DNA from 3 places in the Cytobacillus sp. FSL R5-0377 genome. Region 2 is predicted to be linked to each of the others. Evidence: a T-box and tRNA genes for the amino acid it is inferred to sense, from the RefSeq annotation. Region 2 holds a T-box; the other regions hold tRNA genes.
The links. The T-box of region 2 lies ahead of thrS (threonine--tRNA ligase). A T-box ahead of a tRNA ligase gene usually reads a tRNA of that ligase, here a tRNA-Thr.
Positions count from the first base shown of each region.

Region 1 (7,239 bases), 190 kb from region 2:
CCCTAGTGACCGATAGTGAACCAGTACCGTGAGGGAAAGGTGAAAAGCACCCCGGAAGGGGAGTGAAAGAGATCCTGAAACCGTGTGCCTACAAGTAGTTAGAGCCCGTTAATGGGTGATAGCGTGCCTTTTGTAGAATGAACCGGCGAGTTACGATTACATGCGAGGTTAAGTTGAGAAGACGGAGCCGCAGCGAAAGCGAGTCTGAATAGGGCGAATGAGTATGTGGTCGTAGACCCGAAACCAGGTGATCTACCCATGTCCAGGGTGAAGTCCAGGTAACACTGGATGGAGGCCCGAACCCACGCACGTTGAAAAGTGCGGGGATGAGGTGTGGGTAGCGGAGAAATTCCAATCGAACTTGGAGATAGCTGGTTCTCTCCGAAATAGCTTTAGGGCTAGCCTCATGTAGTAAGAGTCTTGGAGGTAGAGCACTGTTTGGACTAGGGGCCCCCATCGGGTTACCGAATTCAGACAAACTCCGAATGCCAAAGACTTATCCATGGGAGTCAGACTGCGAGTGATAAGATCCGTAGTCAAGAGGGAAACAGCCCAGACCACCAGCTAAGGTCCCAAAGTATACGTTAAGTGGAAAAGGATGTGGAGTTGCTTAGACAACCAGGATGTTGGCTTAGAAGCAGCCACCATTTAAAGAGTGCGTAATAGCTCACTGGTCGAGTGACTCCGCGCCGAAAATGTACCGGGGCTAAACGTATCACCGAAGCTGTGGATTGACATCTTTCGATGTCAGTGGTAGGAGAGCGTTCTAAGGGCGTTGAAGCCAGACCGCAAGGACTGGTGGAGCGCTTAGAAGTGAGAATGCCGGTATGAGTAGCGAAAGATGGGTGAGAATCCCATCCACCGAATGCCTAAGGTTTCCTGAGGAAGGCTCGTCCGCTCAGGGTTAGTCGGGACCTAAGCCGAGGCTGAAAAGCGTAGGCGATGGACAACAGGTTGATATTCCTGTACCACCTCTTTACCGTTTGAGCAATGGGGGGACGCAGGAGGATAGGGTAAGCGCGCTGCTGGATTAGCGCGTCCAAGCAGTTAGGCCGGTAACGAGGCAAATCCCGTTACCACATAGGCTGAGCTGTGACGGCGAGGGAAATTTAGTACCGAAGTTCCTGATTCCACACTGCCAAGAAAAGCCTCTAGCGAGGGAAAAGGTGCCCGTACCGCAAACCGACACAGGTAGGCGAGGAGAGAATCCTAAGGTGAGCGAGAGAACTCTCGTTAAGGAACTCGGCAAAATGACCCCGTAACTTCGGGAGAAGGGGTGCTCATTAGGGTGAATAGCCCTGATGAGCCGCAGTGAATAGGCCCAGGCGACTGTTTAGCAAAAACACAGGTCTCTGCGAAGCCGCAAGGCGAAGTATAGGGGCTGACGCCTGCCCGGTGCTGGAAGGTTAAGAGGAGAGGTTAGCGCAAGCGAAGCTTTGAATCGAAGCCCCAGTAAACGGCGGCCGTAACTATAACGGTCCTAAGGTAGCGAAATTCCTTGTCGGGTAAGTTCCGACCCGCACGAAAGGCGTAACGATCTGGGCACTGTCTCAACGAGAGACTCGGTGAAATTATAGTACCTGTGAAGATGCAGGTTACCCGCGACAGGACGGAAAGACCCCGTGGAGCTTTACTGTAGCCTGATATTGAATTTTGGTACAGCTTGTACAGGATAGGTAGGAGCCTGAGAAGCCGGAGCGCCAGCTTCGGTGGAGGCGTCGGTGGGATACTACCCTGGCTGTATTGAAATTCTAACCCGCGCCCCTTATCGGGGCGGGAGACAGTGTCAGGTGGGCAGTTTGACTGGGGCGGTCGCCTCCTAAAAAGTAACGGAGGCGCCCAAAGGTTCCCTCAGAATGGTTGGAAATCATTCGCAGAGTGTAAAGGCACAAGGGAGCTTGACTGCGAGACCTACAAGTCGAGCAGGGACGAAAGTCGGGCTTAGTGATCCGGTGGTTCCGCATGGAAGGGCCATCGCTCAACGGATAAAAGCTACCCCGGGGATAACAGGCTTATCTCCCCCAAGAGTCCACATCGACGGGGAGGTTTGGCACCTCGATGTCGGCTCATCGCATCCTGGGGCTGTAGTCGGTCCCAAGGGTTGGGCTGTTCGCCCATTAAAGCGGTACGCGAGCTGGGTTCAGAACGTCGTGAGACAGTTCGGTCCCTATCCGTCGTGGGCGCAGGAAATTTGAGAGGAGCTGTCCTTAGTACGAGAGGACCGGGATGGACGCACCGCTGGTGTACCAGTTGTCTTGCCAAAGGCATCGCTGGGTAGCTATGTGCGGAAGGGATAAGTGCTGAAAGCATCTAAGCATGAAGCCCCCCTCGAGATGAGATTTCCCATAGCGTCAAGCTAGTAAGATCCCTGAAAGATGATCAGGTTGATAGGTCAGAGGTGGAAGCGTGGCGACATGTGGAGCTGACTGATACTAATCGATCGAGGACTTAACCAAAACGACAAGCGGAGGCGACTGTTCAACTTCGAGAGACGTTGGAGAGCCGTTCATTCAAATCCTGGTTTTGGATTGGAGGGACGGATCGAAACGGCCGAGAAGTTAGGAGCCGAAGCTAGACAAGTCATTGGTGAATACTCGGTAAATACTTCTTCATACATTATCTAGTTTTGAGGGAACGAAAAAAAAGTAAATTTCCTCTTGAAAAATGATAAAAAGACGGTATAATAATACTTGTCTTTGAAAAATAGTCTGGTGGCGATAGCGAGAAGGTCACACCCGTTCCCATACCGAACACGGAAGTTAAGCTTCTCAGCGCCGATGGTAGTTAGGGGCTGTCCCCTTGTGAGAGTAGGACGCTGCCGGGCGTTAATAATGGAGGATTAGCTCAGCTGGGAGAGCATCTGCCTTACAAGCAGAGGGTCGGCGGTTCGATCCCGTCATCCTCCACCATTAATTTAAATGTACAAGCTGCCGGTGTAGCTCAATTGGTAGAGCAACTGACTTGTAATCAGTAGGTTGGGGGTTCAAGTCCTCTCGCCGGCACCACTTCATTTCTTTTATAGAATATGAGCCATTAGCTCAGTCGGTAGAGCATCTGACTTTTAATCAGAGGGTCGAAGGTTCGAGTCCTTCATGGCTCACCATTTTTAATTTTTATATTGCGGGTGTGGCGGAATTGGCAGACGCACCAGACTTAGGATCTGGCGCCGCAAGGCGTGGGGGTTCGACTCCCTTCACCCGCACCATTATTTTTGCGGAAGTAGTTCAGTGGTAGAACATCACCTTGCCAAGGTGGGGGTCGCGGGTTCGAATCCCGTCTTCCGCTCCATTTATTGCCGGGGTGGCGGAACTGGCAGACGCACAGGACTTAAAATCCTGCGGTAGGTGACTACCGTACCGGTTCGATTCCGGTCCTCGGCACCAGTAGAATTTAATATTGCGCCCGTAGCTCAATTGGATAGAGCGTTTGACTACGGATCAAAAGGTTAGGGGTTCGACTCCTCTCGGGCGCGCCATATTAACGGGGAGTAGCTCAGCTTGGTAGAGCACTTGGTTTGGGACCAAGGGGTCGCAGGTTCGAATCCTGTCTTCCCGACCATTTATATTGGGGCCTTAGCTCAGCTGGGAGAGCGCCTGCTTTGCACGCAGGAGGTCAGCGGTTCGATCCCGCTAGGCTCCACCATAATTATTTTTACTGTTTTGGCGGTGTAGCTCAGCTGGCTAGAGCGTACGGTTCATACCCGTGAGGTCGGGGGTTCGATCCCCTCCGCCGCTACCATTTTAATTAAACGATGCTGGACCTTTAGCTCAGCTGGTTAGAGCAGACGGCTCATAACCGTCCGGTCGTAGGTTCGAGTCCTACAAGGTCCACCACTTTTCTTATACGGAGGAATACCCAAGTCCGGCTGAAGGGATCGGTCTTGAAAACCGACAGGCGGGTCAAACCGCGCAGGGGTTCGAATCCCCTTTCCTCCTCCATAATTTATTTTAATATTATTGTCGCGGGGTGGAGCAGTCCGGTAGCTCGTCGGGCTCATAACCCGAAGGTCGCAGGTTCAAATCCTGCCCCCGCAATCTGGTCCGGTAGTTCAGTTGGTTAGAATGCCTGCCTGTCACGCAGGAGGTCGCGGGTTCGAGTCCCGTCCGGACCGCCATTTTTAAAAGAAAGTTTGGCTCAGTAGCTCAGTCGGTAGAGGATTTTAAAAGAATGCAGCTGCGAAGCATTTCATCATCGAATAGCATGCTTTTAAAATCTGCGACAAAGAACGCAGGGCTTTGAAGCACATTTATTTAGATTTAGGGATATAATATTATTTTTGGCTCAGTAGCTCAGTCGGTAGAGCAAAGGACTGAAAATCCTTGTGTCGGCGGTTCGATTCCGTCCTGAGCCACCATTTTAGACCTTATGCGGGTGTAGTTTAGTGGTAAAACCTCAGCCTTCCAAGCTGATGATGAGGGTTCGATTCCCTTCACCCGCTCCAAAATGGGCCTATAGCTCAGCTGGTTAGAGCGCACGCCTGATAAGCGTGAGGTCGATGGTTCGAGTCCATTTAGGCCCACCATTTTATATTATTGTTCCGCAGTAGCTCAGTGGTAGAGCATTCGGCTGTTAACCGAACGGTCGTAGGTTCGAATCCTACCTGCGGAGCCATATATGGGGAAGTACTCAAGTGGCTGAAGAGGCGCCCCTGCTAAGGGTGTAGGTCGGGTAACCGGCGCGAGGGTTCAAATCCCTCCTTCTCCGCCATATTGGCCCCTTGGTCAAGCGGTTAAGACACCGCCCTTTCACGGCGGTAACACGGGTTCGAATCCCGTAGGGGTCATACAAAAAAGCTGTCAACTAATTGTTGGCAGCTTTTTTGTTGTTTTCATTTTGTGATACATGCCATCTTCAATTTAATCAAATTTTTCTTCTTTCCCGCTTAATTTATTGCCGGGATTATTCAAATCGATATCAGAAGATATTCCTGTATAAGGGCCCCTAAACATATCACCAGTGGCCAGAATCTTACCATCCGGTGCTTCAAATAGTGGAATCTTTATTTCATCCCTGGATGCCTCATTCAATAAAAACTCCTCTTCCTTATTGCTCAAAATATTATTCTCCTTTCATTTTCGGTTTGCAGACTTTGTTATATTTTGTCTAAGTTTACCGGAGATTATGTCGAAGTCTGTTAATCTGAGTCAGATGCTGTCGGTTGTTAGCGGAATATGAACGATACTGTCATAAAATTAAAAAAACTTTTACAAGGGATTTTCTCAGGTTCGGCGAATATAACAGGAAAGTCAAAAGAAACGAGACTAGGTGGGGAGAAGGATGGTAGTGGATACTTTGTTGCCAACCGATTATCAACTGCATTTGTTCCATGAAGGGACTCTCTATGAGAGTCACCAGTTATTTGGTGCACATGTAATTTCAAACGGTGAAACAGTAATTACCCGTTTTTGTGTGTGGGCACCGAATGCTGAAATTATCAGATTAGTCGGTGATTTTAATGATTGGAATGGAGAAGGCTATACCTTACATAGAGTGAATAATGAAGGTGTCTGGGTTATTCAGCTTGATGGAAACATGGAAGGTGCCTTGTATAAGTACGAAATTACAACAAAGAAAGGAGATAAGCAATTAAAGGCTGATCCTTATAGCTTTTTTTCAGAAGTAAGGCCAAATACAGCCTCTAAAGTTTATTCGCTGGACGGATATAAGTGGAATGACAGCAAATGGATGCAAAAGAAAGAAAAGAAGCCTATATTCACAGAGCCTGCGGTCATTTATGAGGTCCACTTGGGTTCGTGGAAGCTAAAAGAATCTGGGAGCCTGTATACGTACAGGGAGCTTGCAGATGAATTAATCCCTTATGTGGTAGAGCACGGGTTTACTCATATAGAAATGCTTCCTCTAATTGAGCACCCGCTCGACGCTTCATGGGGGTATCAGGGAACAGGCTATTACTCGATTACAAGCCGTTACGGGAATCCGCATGATTTTATGTATTTTGTTGATCAATGCCACCAGCATGGTATAGGCGTCATCATGGACTGGGTACCGGGGCACTTCTGCAAAGATGCTCATGGCCTTTACCAGTTTGATGGTTCGCACCTGTATGAGTATGAAACAGAAGGCGACAGAGAGAACCGTGTATGGGGGACCGCTAATTTTGATCTCAGCAAAAATGAAGTTCAAAGCTTTCTTATCTCCAACGCTGTTTTTTGGATGGAGAAGTATCATATTGACGGCTTCCGGGTTGATGCCGTGGCTAATATTATCTACTGGCCTAACCGGGATGGAAAGACAGAAAATCCTTTCGGCACCCGCTTCCTGCAAAACTTAAATAAAGTTGTATCCCAATATGACTCTTCCTTTCTAATGATGGCAGAGGATTCAACAGACTGGCCGCAAGTGACTGCACCAGTCCATTATGGGGGGCTGGGCTTTCATTATAAGTGGAACATGGGCTGGATGAATGATGTCCTTACATATATGGAAACAGCGCCTGAGAGGCGATCTGATGTCCATGGGAAAATGACATTTTCACTTTTGTATGCTTTTACTGAAAACTTCATTCTGCCTTTTTCACATGATGAAGTTGTCCATGGAAAAAAATCGCTGCTTGATAAAATGCCGGGAGATTACTGGCAAAAGTTTGCCCAATACAGGCTCCTGCTAGGCTATATGATGGCCCACCCGGGCAAGAAGCTGCTATTCATGGGGAGTGAGCTTGGGCAGTTTTCCGAATGGAAAGATAAAGCCCAGCTTGATTGGCACCTGCTGGATTACGAGATGCATAAAAAAGCAAATGATTATGTGAAAGATTTAATAAAGGTTTATAAACGTTCAAAGCCTCTTTTTGAGCTTGATCACCTTCAGGATGGCTTTGAATGGATAGATTGTCATAATTCACACCAATCCATTTTTTCCTTTATCAGGAAAGGCTCTAAAGAGGAAGATTATCTGGTGATTGTCTGCAATTTCACACCTGCTGTATATCCTAAATATCGTATAGGTGTTCCAAATATGGGATCTTATCGGGAAATACTCAACAGTGACAGTGATAGCTTTGGAGGAGCAAATTGCACCAACAAAAGGGTCCTTAGGAGTGAGGATAAAGAGTTTCATGGCAAGCCATTCAGTTTGGAAATGTCCATTCCGCCATTTGGCATTTCAATATTACGCCCTGTAAAACATCGGAAGGAGAGGAAGGAAAATGGGAAAGAAAAAGTGCGTCGCAATGCTATTAGCAGGAGGAAAGGGGAGCAGGCTTAGTTCTCTGACAAAAAG
Region 1 is NZ_JBBORA010000001.1:3,252,267-3,259,505, forward strand. Features, by position in the region: rRNA gene NSQ49_RS16570 (23S ribosomal RNA) at 1-2,456, shown strand, start outside; rRNA gene rrf (5S ribosomal RNA) at 2,708-2,824, shown strand; tRNA gene NSQ49_RS16580 (tRNA-Val) at 2,834-2,909, shown strand; tRNA gene NSQ49_RS16585 (tRNA-Thr) at 2,930-3,005, shown strand; tRNA gene NSQ49_RS16590 (tRNA-Lys) at 3,028-3,103, shown strand; tRNA gene NSQ49_RS16595 (tRNA-Leu) at 3,121-3,205, shown strand; tRNA gene NSQ49_RS16600 (tRNA-Gly) at 3,214-3,288, shown strand; tRNA gene NSQ49_RS16605 (tRNA-Leu) at 3,295-3,383, shown strand; tRNA gene NSQ49_RS16610 (tRNA-Arg) at 3,399-3,475, shown strand; tRNA gene NSQ49_RS16615 (tRNA-Pro) at 3,482-3,558, shown strand; tRNA gene NSQ49_RS16620 (tRNA-Ala) at 3,567-3,642, shown strand; tRNA gene NSQ49_RS16625 (tRNA-Met) at 3,662-3,738, shown strand; tRNA gene NSQ49_RS16630 (tRNA-Ile) at 3,757-3,833, shown strand; tRNA gene NSQ49_RS16635 (tRNA-Ser) at 3,846-3,938, shown strand; tRNA gene NSQ49_RS16640 (tRNA-Met) at 3,961-4,034, shown strand; tRNA gene NSQ49_RS16645 (tRNA-Asp) at 4,038-4,114, shown strand; tRNA gene NSQ49_RS16650 (tRNA-Phe) at 4,279-4,354, shown strand; tRNA gene NSQ49_RS16655 (tRNA-Gly) at 4,368-4,441, shown strand; tRNA gene NSQ49_RS16660 (tRNA-Ile) at 4,446-4,522, shown strand; tRNA gene NSQ49_RS16665 (tRNA-Asn) at 4,537-4,611, shown strand; tRNA gene NSQ49_RS16670 (tRNA-Ser) at 4,617-4,707, shown strand; tRNA gene NSQ49_RS16675 (tRNA-Glu) at 4,712-4,783, shown strand; gene NSQ49_RS16680 (hypothetical protein) at 4,857-5,054, opposite strand; gene glgB (1,4-alpha-glucan branching enzyme) at 5,278-7,224, shown strand; gene NSQ49_RS16690 (glucose-1-phosphate adenylyltransferase) at 7,166-7,239, shown strand, end outside.
Region 1: it encodes a tRNA-Thr, which carries the amino acid that the T-box ahead of thrS (threonine--tRNA ligase) is inferred to sense. The anticodon was not compared.

Region 2 (7,239 bases):
ACACAGGAAGAAGAATTAATTCGTTATTTGGAAATTACCTCACCCAGGCAGCTATTAAAAGATATATCAGGAGGAGCAGAACCTTCGAAGGGCGATCTGCAGATTATAGAAGATGTCATGTTCCAGCAAAAGCTTCTGCCTGGGGTAATTAATGTGCTGATTCAATATGTTATGCTCAAAACAGATATGAAGCTGACGAAAGGGTACGTAGAAAAAATAGCTGGCCACTGGGCGAGAAAGAAGATTAAAACCCCTGAGGCGGCTATTGCATTAGCCAAAAAGGAACATCGCCAATACCTTGATTGGGCGGAAGGAAAGAAAACTGCAGGCCCAACGGGGAACAAAAGGAAGCCGATCAGAACAGAGATGCTTCCAGACTGGTTTGATGAAAATAGCAGCCCAGCTGCCAAAAAGGAACAGACCCAGCAGCAAAATAGCGAAAAGGAACAGTATGAGCGGGAATTGAAAAAAAGGGAACTTAAGGAGAAATTAAAAAAACTGCGATCACAGGAGGTGACTGATTAATGGAAAAAATTAATGAAACATTACGGCGTCTTGCTGGCAATGAAGGTTTTCAAAGAAGATATGAAATGATGAGGAACCAAACGCTTAATCACCCTGAAGTAAAGGCCTTTCTCCAAAAACATCAGGATGAATTGACATCTGAGATGGTAGAGAAAAGCCTTAGCAAGCTTTTTGAGTACACACAGCAGAGCAAGGAATGCAATAAATGTTCCAGCTTGGAAGGTTGTGTAAATTTCATGCAGGGCTATCATCCAGAACTTGTGATTCAAAGAGGATCGATCGATTTGAAGTATGATAAATGCCCGCGCAAGGTCATGCACGATGAAAAGCGGAGAAATGAAAAATTAATCCAGAGTTTATATGTGCCATCTGATATCCTTCATGCCACTTTTGATTCCATATATGATGATGACGACCGCATTGAGGCTGTGGATAAGGCGGCATCTTTTGTAATGGACTACCAGCCGGGGTCCAAGCAAAAAGGAATTTATTTTTATGGGAAATTCGGTGTGGGCAAGTCATATTTGCTTGGTGCGATTGCCAATAAGCTCGCAAGCCGGAAAGTTTCCTCCATGATTGTCTATGTTCCTGAGTTATTCAGGGAATTGAAAAATTCAATTGGAGATCAAACCCTTAACGGTAAGATGGAAACCATTAAAAAAGCACCTGTTTTAATGTTTGACGATATTGGAGCAGAAACCATGTCCAGCTGGACAAGGGATGAGATTTTAGGGCCAATTCTGCAGTTCCGCATGCAGGAAAGCCTCCCAACCTTTTTCACTTCCAACTTCGACCTCCAGGGACTTGAACATCATCTCTCCTACAGCCAGCGCGGTGAGGAAGAGAAAATGAAAGCTAGAAGAATTATGGAGCGAATTAAATACCTAGCTGAACCTGTGCTTGTAGAAGGGCCGAACAGGAGAGTATAATCTGAAAAACTGCCGATAAATCCCTCGGCAGTTTTTTTATTGCTGCTGTTTTCACTACATGTGCGCTTTTTATATTCAAGGCAGTTTTTGTAAAGTTCGTTGCTTTTTCATAACCTAGATTAATTTGCTGAGTTGATCTTCGCTGTGGGCACTTGATCCTCGAGAGTGCTGACGCATTTCCTTCGTGTGGTGTTCATTCGAAGAAGCTTATTCAATGTCCTGCGGGTATTTATGGCACTGAAGCATGGTTCAAAAATGCTCACCGCCCGCTCAGCAAAATGCGAGCATCTGGAGTAAAATCAACGGACAAAATTAAAACGCTAAAAGAAAATTTTATCCCAAAGGAACTTATCATCGTTTAATACACTAAAACACCAAACCCTACTTCTAATTTGGCCAAGTCCGCCATATACATAGAACAGAGATTTGTATAAAGGGGGGATTTGGTTGATCGAAATCATTTTCCAGAGCAGCACAGATGCTCGAAATTTTCATGAGCATCTTTCAGAACAGCTGCAGTCTTTTTGTCAAAGTGATAATAATATTCTTCATTTTGAAGATCAACATATAGTCAGAGTTTCTGCTGAAAATAGCGGCAATATCCTGAATACTGTTAAGACAGCATTTTTTCAATTTATCGTGAACCAAAAGCAGGATGATTGGTTTAAACGGATACTGATGGAGCATTATTATTATGAGGATGAAGGCGAGCAGCAGCAAATTCTAGAAATTATTCACTCTATCCTGGAAGGAAACCGCGAGGATCTTGCTGCGTTTGTCAGTGGCCTGGATGTTAAAGAAAATTTAAAAAGTGCAATTGATCAGTTGTTTCAAGATCATATTTCCTTTTCTTTTGATTCATTCGTAAAATTCCGGATGCGCCCGCTCATGAATGAAATGACCAAATATGTGGAAGTTTCCATCGATGAGTACAAAATGGAACAGGAATATCAGATGTTCATCCATACTTTGAGGGATTTCCTGTCAGGCAGGCAGCCCAAAATCGATACAATCCATGTCTTAATGGATGAAGGTGTTTATTTTTATGATGAGCAATTGCGTGAAATTAAACGCGGAGAGCTCTTAAGAATGATTGACCGCAAGCTATTATCCAATCATCCAGTATATGTGGATTCTGGTACGATTGCACCGCTGCTCTCAATCGCACCTTCAGCTATTTATCTCTATTCAGATGATTTTGACCAGCCTCTGGTCAGAACAATCCGCAATATTTTTGAAGAAAGGCTTCAATTAAGCTCTCTTACTGCTTTTTATCATGATCGAAACACCCATTCTTATGCTGATGATGAAAAATGTAAAAGATACCCTTGATTTTCCTGAAATAACAAACTATAATAACGTACATATTACAATAACCAAGCAAAAGTTGCGATGAGGATAAGGGTATTCTAATACGGTTTAAAGAGAGGGAAGGCAAGGCTGAAACCTTCCTAACACGATTTGAATGCTTACCGCCTCTGAACTCCAGCCAGGAAATGGGCTGGCGGGAAAAGACCGTTATCTTACTACAGAGTCGTTTGTCTTTTTTGAAAACGAGAAGTAGGGTGGAACCGCGTGTTAATAATAACTCGTCCCTTTTTTAGGGACGGGTTTTTTTATTTTTCAAGTGTAAAGCGCAGCAGCATCTGATTCAGATGTCTTGCGTTAACATAAAAAGGGAGGAAATATCATGTCAGAAGTTGTTAAAGTTTCGTTTCCAGATGGGGCTGTAAAGGAGTTTCCAAAGGGAACGACAACAGAAGATATTGCAGCTTCGATCAGCCCGGGCCTGAAGAAAAAGGCGATTGCCGGCAAGCTGGATGGAGAAATGTATGATCTTCGACGTCCAATCGAAAACAATGGTGCGATTGAAATTGTCACAGCGGACTCAAGCGATGCGCTGGAGGTTCTTCGCCATAGCACCGCCCATTTGATGGCTCAGGCGATCAAGCGTTTATATAAAAATGTAAAGCTTGGGGTAGGACCCGTTATTGAAGGCGGATTCTATTATGACATCGATCTGGAAGAATCACTTTCACCAGAAGATCTTTCAGTGATTGAAAAAGAAATGAAAAAGATTATTAATGAAAATCTTGATATTGTTCGCAAAGAAGTCAGCCGCAATGAAGCAGTTCAGATGTACAAGGAAATTGATGATGAATATAAGCTTGAACTGATCGAGGCAATTCCTGAAGATGAAACAGTGACTATTTACGAGCAGGGCGAATTTTTTGACCTCTGCCGCGGTGTCCATGTACCTTCTACTGGCAAATTGAAGGAGTTCAAACTATTAAGCATTGCCGGAGCCTATTGGAGAGGCGACAGTGATAACAAGATGCTTCAGCGTATTTATGGAACAGCTTTCTTCAAGAAAGAGGACCTGGCTGAGCATTTGCGTCTCCTTGAAGAGGCAAAAGAGCGAGACCACCGCAAAATCGGCAAAGAGCTTAACCTGTTCATGAATTCGCAAAAAGTAGGCCAGGGGCTCCCAATGTGGCTTCCAAAAGGGGCAACAATCCGCCGCAATATCGAGCGATACATCGTCGATAAGGAAGAAAGACTGGGCTATGACCATGTGTATACTCCGATCATGGGAAGCGTGGATCTTTATAAAACATCCGGCCACTGGGATCATTATCAGGAAGACATGTTCCCTGTCATGGAGATGGATAACGAACAGCTTGTCCTTCGTCCAATGAACTGCCCGCATCATATGATGATCTATAAGAATGGCATCCACAGCTACCGCGAATTGCCTATCCGTATTGCAGAGCTTGGAACAATGCACCGCTATGAAATGTCAGGAGCCCTATCCGGCCTTCAGCGTGTGCGGGGCATGACTCTGAATGATGCACATATTTTTGTTCGTCCTGACCAGATCAAGGAAGAATTTAAGCGTGTAGTGCATCTAATTCTTGAAGTATATAAAGACTTCGATATCAATGACTACTCATTCCGCCTTTCTTACAGAGATCCTCAGGATACTGAGAAGTACTTTGATGATGATGAAATGTGGGAAAAAGCACAGGCCATGCTTAAAGAAGCGATGGATGAAATCGGCCTCGATTATTTTGAGGCAGAAGGCGAAGCAGCTTTTTATGGTCCTAAATTGGATGTCCAAGTTAAAACTGCGCTTGGCAAGGATGAGACTTTATCAACTGTCCAGCTGGACTTCCTGCTTCCTGAGCGATTTGATCTGACTTATGTAGGGGAAGATGGAAAGCCTCATCGCCCGGTAGTAATCCACCGAGGTGTCGTTTCTACTATGGAGCGTTTTGTAGCATTCCTGATTGAGGAATATAAGGGAGCATTTCCAACTTGGCTTGCACCAGTTCAAGTCCAGGTTATTCCGGTATCCCCTGATATCCACTTTGATTATGCAAAAAAAGTGCAGGAGCAGCTTCAGGCAGAGGGCTTCCGTGTTGAGCTCGATGACCGCAATGAAAAAATCGGGTATAAGATCCGTGAAGCCCAAATGCAAAAAACTCCATATATGCTTGTTGTAGGAGACAACGAAGTAGCTGAAAAAGCTGTCAATGTCCGCAAGTATGGAGAGCAAAAATCTGAAACTGTTTCATTTGAGGACTTCATCTCTGCACTAAAAACTGAAGTAAAACGCTAATAATGAAAAAGGGCTGCACGTGCTGCAGCCCTTTTTATGGTCATTTGTAAATCAAGTAAAACTATAATTTTATGAGCAGGAAGGAAAAAATGAAAAAGTTGGGATTAAATTCATTTCGAAAAAATATTAAAATCATATTGCCAAAAGCAATTAATTTTGTTATGCTTTTCTTCGTTGTGATAAAAGTTATTCGTTTGACACGGAGTCATTCTTTGTGATATAGTTGCTAAGGTAAATTGAATACAGTTTGAGGAAAAGAAGAAGCACCCGCTTCTCACCTGATTGACGCAAAGTGCAGTTGGCAGGTTTTACGTGAACATTTTCTGTTTATATACGTAAGTGTGGGTGTTTTCATCCGCACTTTTTTATTTGGTTAAAAACAGCTCTGATTCCGTCACGGAAGAGAAATGTTGCATAACTTGCGATTCAGCTTTGGTCCGGTGCAGCTGACAGCTTTTAAGTTGTCTGCTAAGCAGGCGCTTGCGCTTTTCTTGACCCAAACGTTGTGTTCGCATTAAACCTTGGAGGTGTCTAGCTATTAGCAAAGATATGTTGTTAAACGAGGGCATTCGCGCCCGCGAAGTCCGTCTTATTGACCAAAACGGCGAGCAGTTAGGGATTAAATCAAAATTCGACGCACTTGAAATTGCTTCTCGTGCCAATCTTGATCTTGTTCTGGTTGCACCGAGTGCGAAGCCTCCTGTAGCCCGTATCATGGACTACGGAAAGTTCAAATTCGAGCAGCAGAAGAAAGAAAAAGAAGCTCGCAAAAACCAGAAGATTATCAGTATTAAAGAAGTTCGTCTTAGCCCGACTATTGAAGAACATGACTTTAATACAAAACTTCGCAATGCTATTAAATTCCTTGAAAAAGGCGATAAAGTAAAAGCATCGATCCGATTTAAAGGACGTGCCATTACGCATAAGGAAATCGGCCAGCGTGTATTAATCCGCTTTGCACAAGCATGCAATGAAGTTGCAACAGTGGAATCACATCCGAAAATGGATGGCCGAAGCATGTTTATGGTCTTAGCACCGAAAAACGACAAGTAAGAGGAGGAATTCCCAATGCCAAAAATGAAAACTCACCGCGGCGCTGCTAAGCGTTTCAAAAGAACAGGTTCTGGTAAACTGAAGCGTTCTCATGCTTACAGAAGCCATATGTTCGCGAACAAATCTCAAAAGCAAAAGCGTAAGCTTCGCAAAGGAACTCTTGTTTCTTCAGGCGATTACAAGCGCATCCGTAACTTATTAGTAAATCTTAAGTAATATCTCGAAATTAGGAGGGAAATAATATGCCACGTGTAAAAGGCGGTACAGTTACTCGCAAACGTCGTAAAAAAGTCATCAAATTAGCTAAAGGTTATTTCGGTTCAAAACATACATTATACAAAGTTGCTAACCAGCAGGTTATGAAATCCCTAATGTATGCTTACCGCGATCGTCGCCAGAAAAAGCGCGACTTCCGCAAACTTTGGGTTACTCGTATTAACGCAGCAGCTCGCATGAACGGTCTTTCTTACAGCCGTTTAATGCACGGTTTAAAGCTTGCTGGCATCGAAGTTAACCGTAAAATGCTTGCTGAATTAGCAATCGCTGACGAAAAAGCATTTGCTGAATTAGCATCAGTTGCAAAGCAGCAGCTTAGCAAGTAATAATTCCTGCAATAGCCATTCCCTAAGGGGATGGCTTTTTATTTTGCTTTTGATGGACAGAAAGCTTCCATTTCATTTAAGCTCAATAGTGACTTAAAACATAAAAGGAGAAAGCTCATGATTAAAACAATAGCTCTTATCTATCTGATCATGAATGTGATTGGTTTCTGCCTGATGCGGCTTGATAAAGAAAAAGCAAAACGGAATGAGTTCCGTATAAGCGAGAAGAATCTCTGGATCACAGCCTTCTTGAGCGGGGCAGCGGGAATGACTCTTGGTATGAAGACTTTCAGGCATAAAACGAAGCATGTTCAGTTTAAATGGGGGCTGCCACTTTTGGCGTTGCTTGAGACTGGCTTGCTTTTGTACCTTGTTATTCAATTGTCATAAACAGTCAGCGGCTTCCATAAGCTTTAGAGAACAGCAGGAACGTCATCGGGAGAGGTGAAGGCATGAATGAACAATTGACTTTATTGTTTGCTATGGCAGAGACTGCTGGAATTCTTGC
Region 2 is NZ_JBBORA010000001.1:3,441,481-3,448,719, forward strand. Features, by position in the region: gene NSQ49_RS17510 (replication initiation and membrane attachment family protein) at 1-525, shown strand, start outside; gene dnaI (primosomal protein DnaI) at 525-1,454, shown strand; gene ytxC (putative sporulation protein YtxC) at 1,902-2,786, shown strand; T-box leader at 2,835-3,054, shown strand; gene thrS (threonine--tRNA ligase) at 3,145-5,076, shown strand; ribosomal protein L20 leader region at 5,326-5,449, shown strand; gene infC (translation initiation factor IF-3) at 5,626-6,129, shown strand; gene rpmI (50S ribosomal protein L35) at 6,145-6,345, shown strand; gene rplT (50S ribosomal protein L20) at 6,372-6,731, shown strand; gene NSQ49_RS17545 (DUF1294 domain-containing protein) at 6,849-7,121, shown strand; gene NSQ49_RS17550 (TVP38/TMEM64 family protein) at 7,184-7,239, shown strand, end outside.

Region 3 (7,239 bases), 1.2 Mb from region 2:
AAAACCGCGAGGTTAAGCGAATCCCATAAAACCATTCTCAGTTCGGATTGCAGGCTGCAACTCGCCTGCATGAAGCCGGAATCGCTAGTAATCGCGGATCAGCATGCCGCGGTGAATACGTTCCCGGGCCTTGTACACACCGCCCGTCACACCACGAGAGTTTGTAACACCCGAAGTCGGTGGGGTAACCTTTTGGAGCCAGCCGCCTAAGGTGGGACAGATGATTGGGGTGAAGTCGTAACAAGGTAGCCGTATCGGAAGGTGCGGCTGGATCACCTCCTTTCTAAGGAATATTTACAAGAAACGTGACGTTCTTTGTTCGTTCAGTTTTGAGAGTTCAATCTCTCAATGAATGATTCGTTCTTTGAAAACTAGATAATGATTATGAAGAAGCAATAACCGAGTAATCGCCATTTTAGTGAATTCTCTCTATGTTAAATAGAGTAAGAACCTTTGATCTTGTTCATCTTCGATGAACCTGTCAAATACGGTTAAGTTAGAAAGGGCGCACGGTGAATGCCTTGGCACTAGGAGCCGATGAAGGACGGTACTAACACCGATATGCTTCGGGGAGCTGTAAGTAAGCTTTGATCCGGAGATTTCCGAATGGGGAAACCCCCTATCCGTAATGGGATAGGATCTTTACCTGAATACATAGGGTATAGAAGGCAGACCCGGGGAACTGAAACATCTAAGTACCCGGAGGAAGAGAAAGCAAACGCGATTCCCTGAGTAGCGGCGAGCGAAACGGGATTAGCCCAAACCAGGAGGCTTGCCTCCTGGGGTTGTAGGACACTCTATACGGAGTTACAAAGGAACGAGGTAAATGAACAGGTCTGGAAAGGCCGGCCAGAGAAGGTAAAAGCCCTGTAGTTGAAACTTCGTTCCCTCCAGAGTGGATCCTGAGTACGGCGGGACACGAGAAATCCCGTCGGAAGCAGGGAGGACCATCTCCCAAGGCTAAATACTCCCTAGTGACCGATAGTGAACCAGTACCGTGAGGGAAAGGTGAAAAGCACCCCGGAAGGGGAGTGAAAGAGATCCTGAAACCGTGTGCCTACAAGTAGTTAGAGCCCGTTAATGGGTGATAGCGTGCCTTTTGTAGAATGAACCGGCGAGTTACGATTACATGCGAGGTTAAGTTGAGAAGACGGAGCCGCAGCGAAAGCGAGTCTGAATAGGGCGAATGAGTATGTGGTCGTAGACCCGAAACCAGGTGATCTACCCATGTCCAGGGTGAAGTCCAGGTAACACTGGATGGAGGCCCGAACCCACGCACGTTGAAAAGTGCGGGGATGAGGTGTGGGTAGCGGAGAAATTCCAATCGAACTTGGAGATAGCTGGTTCTCTCCGAAATAGCTTTAGGGCTAGCCTCATGTAGTAAGAGTCTTGGAGGTAGAGCACTGTTTGGACTAGGGGCCCCCATCGGGTTACCGAATTCAGACAAACTCCGAATGCCAAAGACTTATCCATGGGAGTCAGACTGCGAGTGATAAGATCCGTAGTCAAGAGGGAAACAGCCCAGACCACCAGCTAAGGTCCCAAAGTATACGTTAAGTGGAAAAGGATGTGGAGTTGCTTAGACAACCAGGATGTTGGCTTAGAAGCAGCCACCATTTAAAGAGTGCGTAATAGCTCACTGGTCGAGTGACTCCGCGCCGAAAATGTACCGGGGCTAAACGTATCACCGAAGCTGTGGATTGACATCTTTCGATGTCAGTGGTAGGAGAGCGTTCTAAGGGCGTTGAAGCCAGACCGCAAGGACTGGTGGAGCGCTTAGAAGTGAGAATGCCGGTATGAGTAGCGAAAGATGGGTGAGAATCCCATCCACCGAATGCCTAAGGTTTCCTGAGGAAGGCTCGTCCGCTCAGGGTTAGTCGGGACCTAAGCCGAGGCTGAAAAGCGTAGGCGATGGACAACAGGTTGATATTCCTGTACCACCTCTTTACCGTTTGAGCAATGGGGGGACGCAGGAGGATAGGGTAAGCGCGCTGCTGGATTAGCGCGTCCAAGCAGTTAGGCCGGTAACGAGGCAAATCCCGTTACCACATAGGCTGAGCTGTGACGGCGAGGGAAATTTAGTACCGAAGTTCCTGATTCCACACTGCCAAGAAAAGCCTCTAGCGAGGGAAAAGGTGCCCGTACCGCAAACCGACACAGGTAGGCGAGGAGAGAATCCTAAGGTGAGCGAGAGAACTCTCGTTAAGGAACTCGGCAAAATGACCCCGTAACTTCGGGAGAAGGGGTGCTCATTAGGGTGAATAGCCCTGATGAGCCGCAGTGAATAGGCCCAGGCGACTGTTTAGCAAAAACACAGGTCTCTGCGAAGCCGCAAGGCGAAGTATAGGGGCTGACGCCTGCCCGGTGCTGGAAGGTTAAGAGGAGAGGTTAGCGCAAGCGAAGCTTTGAATCGAAGCCCCAGTAAACGGCGGCCGTAACTATAACGGTCCTAAGGTAGCGAAATTCCTTGTCGGGTAAGTTCCGACCCGCACGAAAGGCGTAACGATCTGGGCACTGTCTCAACGAGAGACTCGGTGAAATTATAGTACCTGTGAAGATGCAGGTTACCCGCGACAGGACGGAAAGACCCCGTGGAGCTTTACTGTAGCCTGATATTGAATTTTGGTACAGCTTGTACAGGATAGGTAGGAGCCTGAGAAGCCGGAGCGCCAGCTTCGGTGGAGGCGTCGGTGGGATACTACCCTGGCTGTATTGAAATTCTAACCCGCGCCCCTTATCGGGGCGGGAGACAGTGTCAGGTGGGCAGTTTGACTGGGGCGGTCGCCTCCTAAAAAGTAACGGAGGCGCCCAAAGGTTCCCTCAGAATGGTTGGAAATCATTCGCAGAGTGTAAAGGCACAAGGGAGCTTGACTGCGAGACCTACAAGTCGAGCAGGGACGAAAGTCGGGCTTAGTGATCCGGTGGTTCCGCATGGAAGGGCCATCGCTCAACGGATAAAAGCTACCCCGGGGATAACAGGCTTATCTCCCCCAAGAGTCCACATCGACGGGGAGGTTTGGCACCTCGATGTCGGCTCATCGCATCCTGGGGCTGTAGTCGGTCCCAAGGGTTGGGCTGTTCGCCCATTAAAGCGGTACGCGAGCTGGGTTCAGAACGTCGTGAGACAGTTCGGTCCCTATCCGTCGTGGGCGCAGGAAATTTGAGAGGAGCTGTCCTTAGTACGAGAGGACCGGGATGGACGCACCGCTGGTGTACCAGTTGTCTTGCCAAAGGCATCGCTGGGTAGCTATGTGCGGAAGGGATAAGTGCTGAAAGCATCTAAGCATGAAGCCCCCCTCGAGATGAGATTTCCCATAGCGTCAAGCTAGTAAGATCCCTGAAAGATGATCAGGTTGATAGGTCAGAGGTGGAAGCGTGGCGACATGTGGAGCTGACTGATACTAATCGATCGAGGACTTAACCAAAATGAAAAGCGGAGGCGACTGTTCAACTTCGAGAGAAGTTAGGAGCCGAAGCTAGACGAGTCATTGGTGAATACTCGGCAAATACTTCTTCATACATTATCTAGTTTTGAGGGAACGAAAAAAGTAAATTTCCTCTTGAAAAATGATTAAAAGACGGTATAATAATAATTGTCTTTGAAAAATAGTCTGGTGGCGATGGCGAGAAGGTCACACCCGTTCCCATACCGAACACGGAAGTTAAGCTTCTCAGCGCCGATGGTAGTTAGGGGCTGTCCCCTTGTGAGAGTAGGACGCTGCCGGGCTGTTTTTAAAATACCGCTATTCCGCAGTAGCTCAGTGGTAGAGCATTCGGCTGTTAACCGAACGGTCGCAGGTTCGAATCCTGCCTGCGGAGCCATTTTCATAAAGCCCCTTATGGGAAATATGAGCTGTTGCTTCCATAGCTCAGCAGGTAGAGCACTTCCATGGTAAGGAAGAGGTCACCGGTTCGAGCCCGGTTGGAAGCTCTCTTAATGTAAACAACTAGAATACTAGGCCCCTTGGTCAAGCGGTTAAGACACCGCCCTTTCACGGCGGTAACACGGGTTCGAATCCCGTAGGGGTCACCATAATGGAGGATTAGCTCAGCTGGGAGAGCATCTGCCTTACAAGCAGAGGGTCGGCGGTTCGATCCCGTCATCCTCCACCATACTTGCCGGTGTAGCTCAATTGGTAGAGCAACTGACTTGTAATCAGTAGGTTGGGGGTTCAAGTCCTCTCGCCGGCACCATCTGTTTTTCGCAGATGGAGGGGTAGCGAAGTGGCTAAACGCGGCGGACTGTAAATCCGCTCCTTCGGGTTCGGCAGTTCGAATCTGCCCCCCTCCACCATTTATTTTTAATAAAACACAACAAACTGGACAAGCTATGAATGTCCTTTTTATTTTGTAATTATTGGGCTATAGCCAAGCGGTAAGGCACCGGACTTTGACTCCGTCACTCGCAGGTTCGAATCCTGCTAGCCCAGCCATTTTCCTTACTACGAGCCATTAGCTCAGTCGGTAGAGCATCTGACTTTTAATCAGAGGGTCGAAGGTTCGAGTCCTTCATGGCTCACTTTATAGAAATACGCAGACCTTGGGAATCGAGTCCTGAAGGTCTTAGTTGTAAATATAAATATGCATGCTGCGGAAGTAGTTCAGTGGTAGAACATCACCTTGCCAAGGTGGGGGTCGCGGGTTCGAATCCCGTCTTCCGCTCCAAATGGGGCCTTAGCTCAGCTGGGAGAGCGCCTGCTTTGCACGCAGGAGGTCAGCGGTTCGATCCCGCTAGGCTCCACCAACATACATAATTTATTAATCCTTAAACCAATGTGGTTTAAGGTTTTTTTATTTTATAAATATCGGAACATCATCGAAAAAACTAGGACCTTTTCCCCTAACAGCCGCATATATATACACGATTTTGTCGAGTTGAGTCATGTGTTTGAAAGCGGTTAAAATATATATATGAAGGGAAAGGGAGGAGTTACATTATGAGTAGACAGAAATTATCGATAATTGGAATGCCAATGGATCTTGGCCAGATGAGACGCGGTGTAGACATGGGGCCAAGTGCAATCAGGTATGCCGGGGTGAATGAACGTTTAAAATGTTTATTTGAAGAAATCCATGACCAGGGCGATATTCCAGTCGGCCGCCCGGAGGTCCAAATCGATCCAAATTCAAATCTTCGCAACTTGCACCTTATTGCAGAGAAAACGGAAATGCTTGCAGAGAAAGTGGATCACGCAATAAAAGACGGATCCTTTCCATTAGTTCTAGGCGGTGACCACAGCATCGCAATTGGAACATTAGCAGGGGTTTCAAAGCACTATACAAACCTCGGGGTTATCTGGTATGATGCTCATGGTGATTTAAATACAGCTGAGACTTCACCTTCAGGAAACATACATGGCATGCCGCTTGCTGTAAGCCTCGGTATAGGCCATCCGCTATTAACCAATGTAGGGGGATATGGTCCAAAGATTAAGCCTGAGAATATTGTCATTATTGGGGCAAGGTCATTGGATGAAGGTGAGCGGGAGCTTATTAAGGAAAAAGGCATTAAAGTGTACACTATGCATGAAATTGACCGTCTTGGAATGACCAAGGTTATGGAAGAGTCTATTACATATTTAAAAGAACGAAATACAGATGGCGTTCATCTTTCCCTTGATTTGGATGGACTGGATCCTCATGATGCACCAGGGGTTGGCACTCCGGTAATTGGCGGAATCAGCTACCGTGAAAGCCACTTGGCCATGGAAATGCTTGCAGAAGCACAAATCATTACATCCGCTGAATTTGTAGAGGTTAATCCTATTTTGGATGACAAGAACAAAACAGCTACTGTAGCAGTCGCGCTTATGGGTTCATTGTTTGGGGAAAAGCTTTTGTAATAAAGGAAAAATAAAAATGAGCAGAACATAAACAAGTTCTGCTCATTTTTTTGCTGTGAGTGTATAATATTTATTTAGGAGTTCATCGAGTTTACTGCTGATGTCAACGACCATGTGATCTGTAAAAGAGCCGGAAGCTGCTAATTGGACCATTCTTGTCCGGCAATCCTCAATTTCTCTCAATAATTCCTTAATACACACCGTAACCAATCCTTTTCGATAAATTTAGTACTTTTATACCCTAATAGGAAAAAAATAAACCAGAATAAGTAAAAATTTGTTAATATAGAAATTGAATGTTTTTTAATTAAAATGAAACCTTTTCCGCTATCGATTCGTATTATCGATTAGCCGCACTGGAGCGGAGGTAAAAAAATGGAGACAATCGTAAAGAAGAGGATAAAGCAAGTATTAAAAGGCGACCAGGATGCTTATGCTGAAGTTGTTGAAATATACAAAGATAAAGTTTTTCAGATTTGCTACAGAATGCTGGGAAACAGGCATGAGGCAGAGGATATCGCTCAAGAGGCCTTCTTAAGAGCTTATGTTAATATTGCCAGTTTTAATATTGACCTTAAATTTTCCACATGGCTCTATCGGATTGCCACTAATCTTTGTATAGACAGAATCAGAAAAAAGAAGCCTGATTATTATTTGGATGCTGAGGTCGCCGGAACCGATGGCCTGAACATGTATTCTCAAATCGCTTCAGATGCGAGGCTGCCGGAGGATGATGTAGAAAGCCTGGAACTCCAGGAAACAATCCAAAGGGAAATATCAAAGCTTCCAGAGAAATATCGTTCAGTTATTGTTTTAAAATATATTGAGGAATTATCGCTGAACGAGATCAGTGAAACGCTCGACCTTCCATTGGGAACCGTAAAGACCCGGATTCACCGGGGCCGGGAAGCTCTTAGAAATCAATTAAGATATGTCTAATAAAGAGGGTGAGAACTTTGAAATGTCCAGCAGAAATGGTTGTTTATATGCACGAGTACCTAGATGAAGAGATCTCAGCCGAACATGAGAAGGAATTAAGGGCACATCTGCAAAACTGCGGGGAGTGTCAGACTCATTTCCATGAATTAAAGAAAACGATCGCTTTAGTCCAAAGCACTTCACATATACAGGCACCTGAAAATTTCACGGCAAATGTTATGGCGAAATTGCCAAAAGAAAAGCGGAAGGTCGGGGTTCAGCGCTGGTTCAGGCATCATCCGCTATTAACTGCGGCATCACTTTTTCTTGTTTTAATGATGGGAAGCGTTGTATCTTCCTGGGATCAGGATCATCAATTATCTGTTTCTAAACAGCCGAACCTTGTGGTGCAAAACGATAAGGTGATTGTACCTGAAGGTGAAGTGGTAAAAGGCGATGTAGTGGTGAAGAATGGCGA
Region 3 is NZ_JBBORA010000001.1:2,286,120-2,293,358, reverse strand. Features, by position in the region: rRNA gene NSQ49_RS11800 (16S ribosomal RNA) at 1-283, shown strand, start outside; rRNA gene NSQ49_RS11795 (23S ribosomal RNA) at 490-3,425, shown strand; rRNA gene rrf (5S ribosomal RNA) at 3,611-3,727, shown strand; tRNA gene NSQ49_RS11785 (tRNA-Asn) at 3,748-3,822, shown strand; tRNA gene NSQ49_RS11780 (tRNA-Thr) at 3,859-3,931, shown strand; tRNA gene NSQ49_RS11775 (tRNA-Glu) at 3,959-4,033, shown strand; tRNA gene NSQ49_RS11770 (tRNA-Val) at 4,038-4,113, shown strand; tRNA gene NSQ49_RS11765 (tRNA-Thr) at 4,119-4,194, shown strand; tRNA gene NSQ49_RS11760 (tRNA-Tyr) at 4,211-4,294, shown strand; tRNA gene NSQ49_RS11755 (tRNA-Gln) at 4,359-4,433, shown strand; tRNA gene NSQ49_RS11750 (tRNA-Lys) at 4,447-4,519, shown strand; tRNA gene NSQ49_RS11745 (tRNA-Gly) at 4,591-4,665, shown strand; tRNA gene NSQ49_RS11740 (tRNA-Ala) at 4,669-4,744, shown strand; gene rocF (arginase) at 4,938-5,843, shown strand; gene NSQ49_RS11730 (aspartyl-phosphate phosphatase Spo0E family protein) at 5,886-6,044, opposite strand; gene sigW (RNA polymerase sigma factor SigW) at 6,219-6,782, shown strand; gene NSQ49_RS11720 (anti-sigma factor family protein) at 6,800-7,239, shown strand, end outside.
Region 3: it encodes a tRNA-Thr, which carries the amino acid that the T-box ahead of thrS (threonine--tRNA ligase) is inferred to sense. The anticodon was not compared.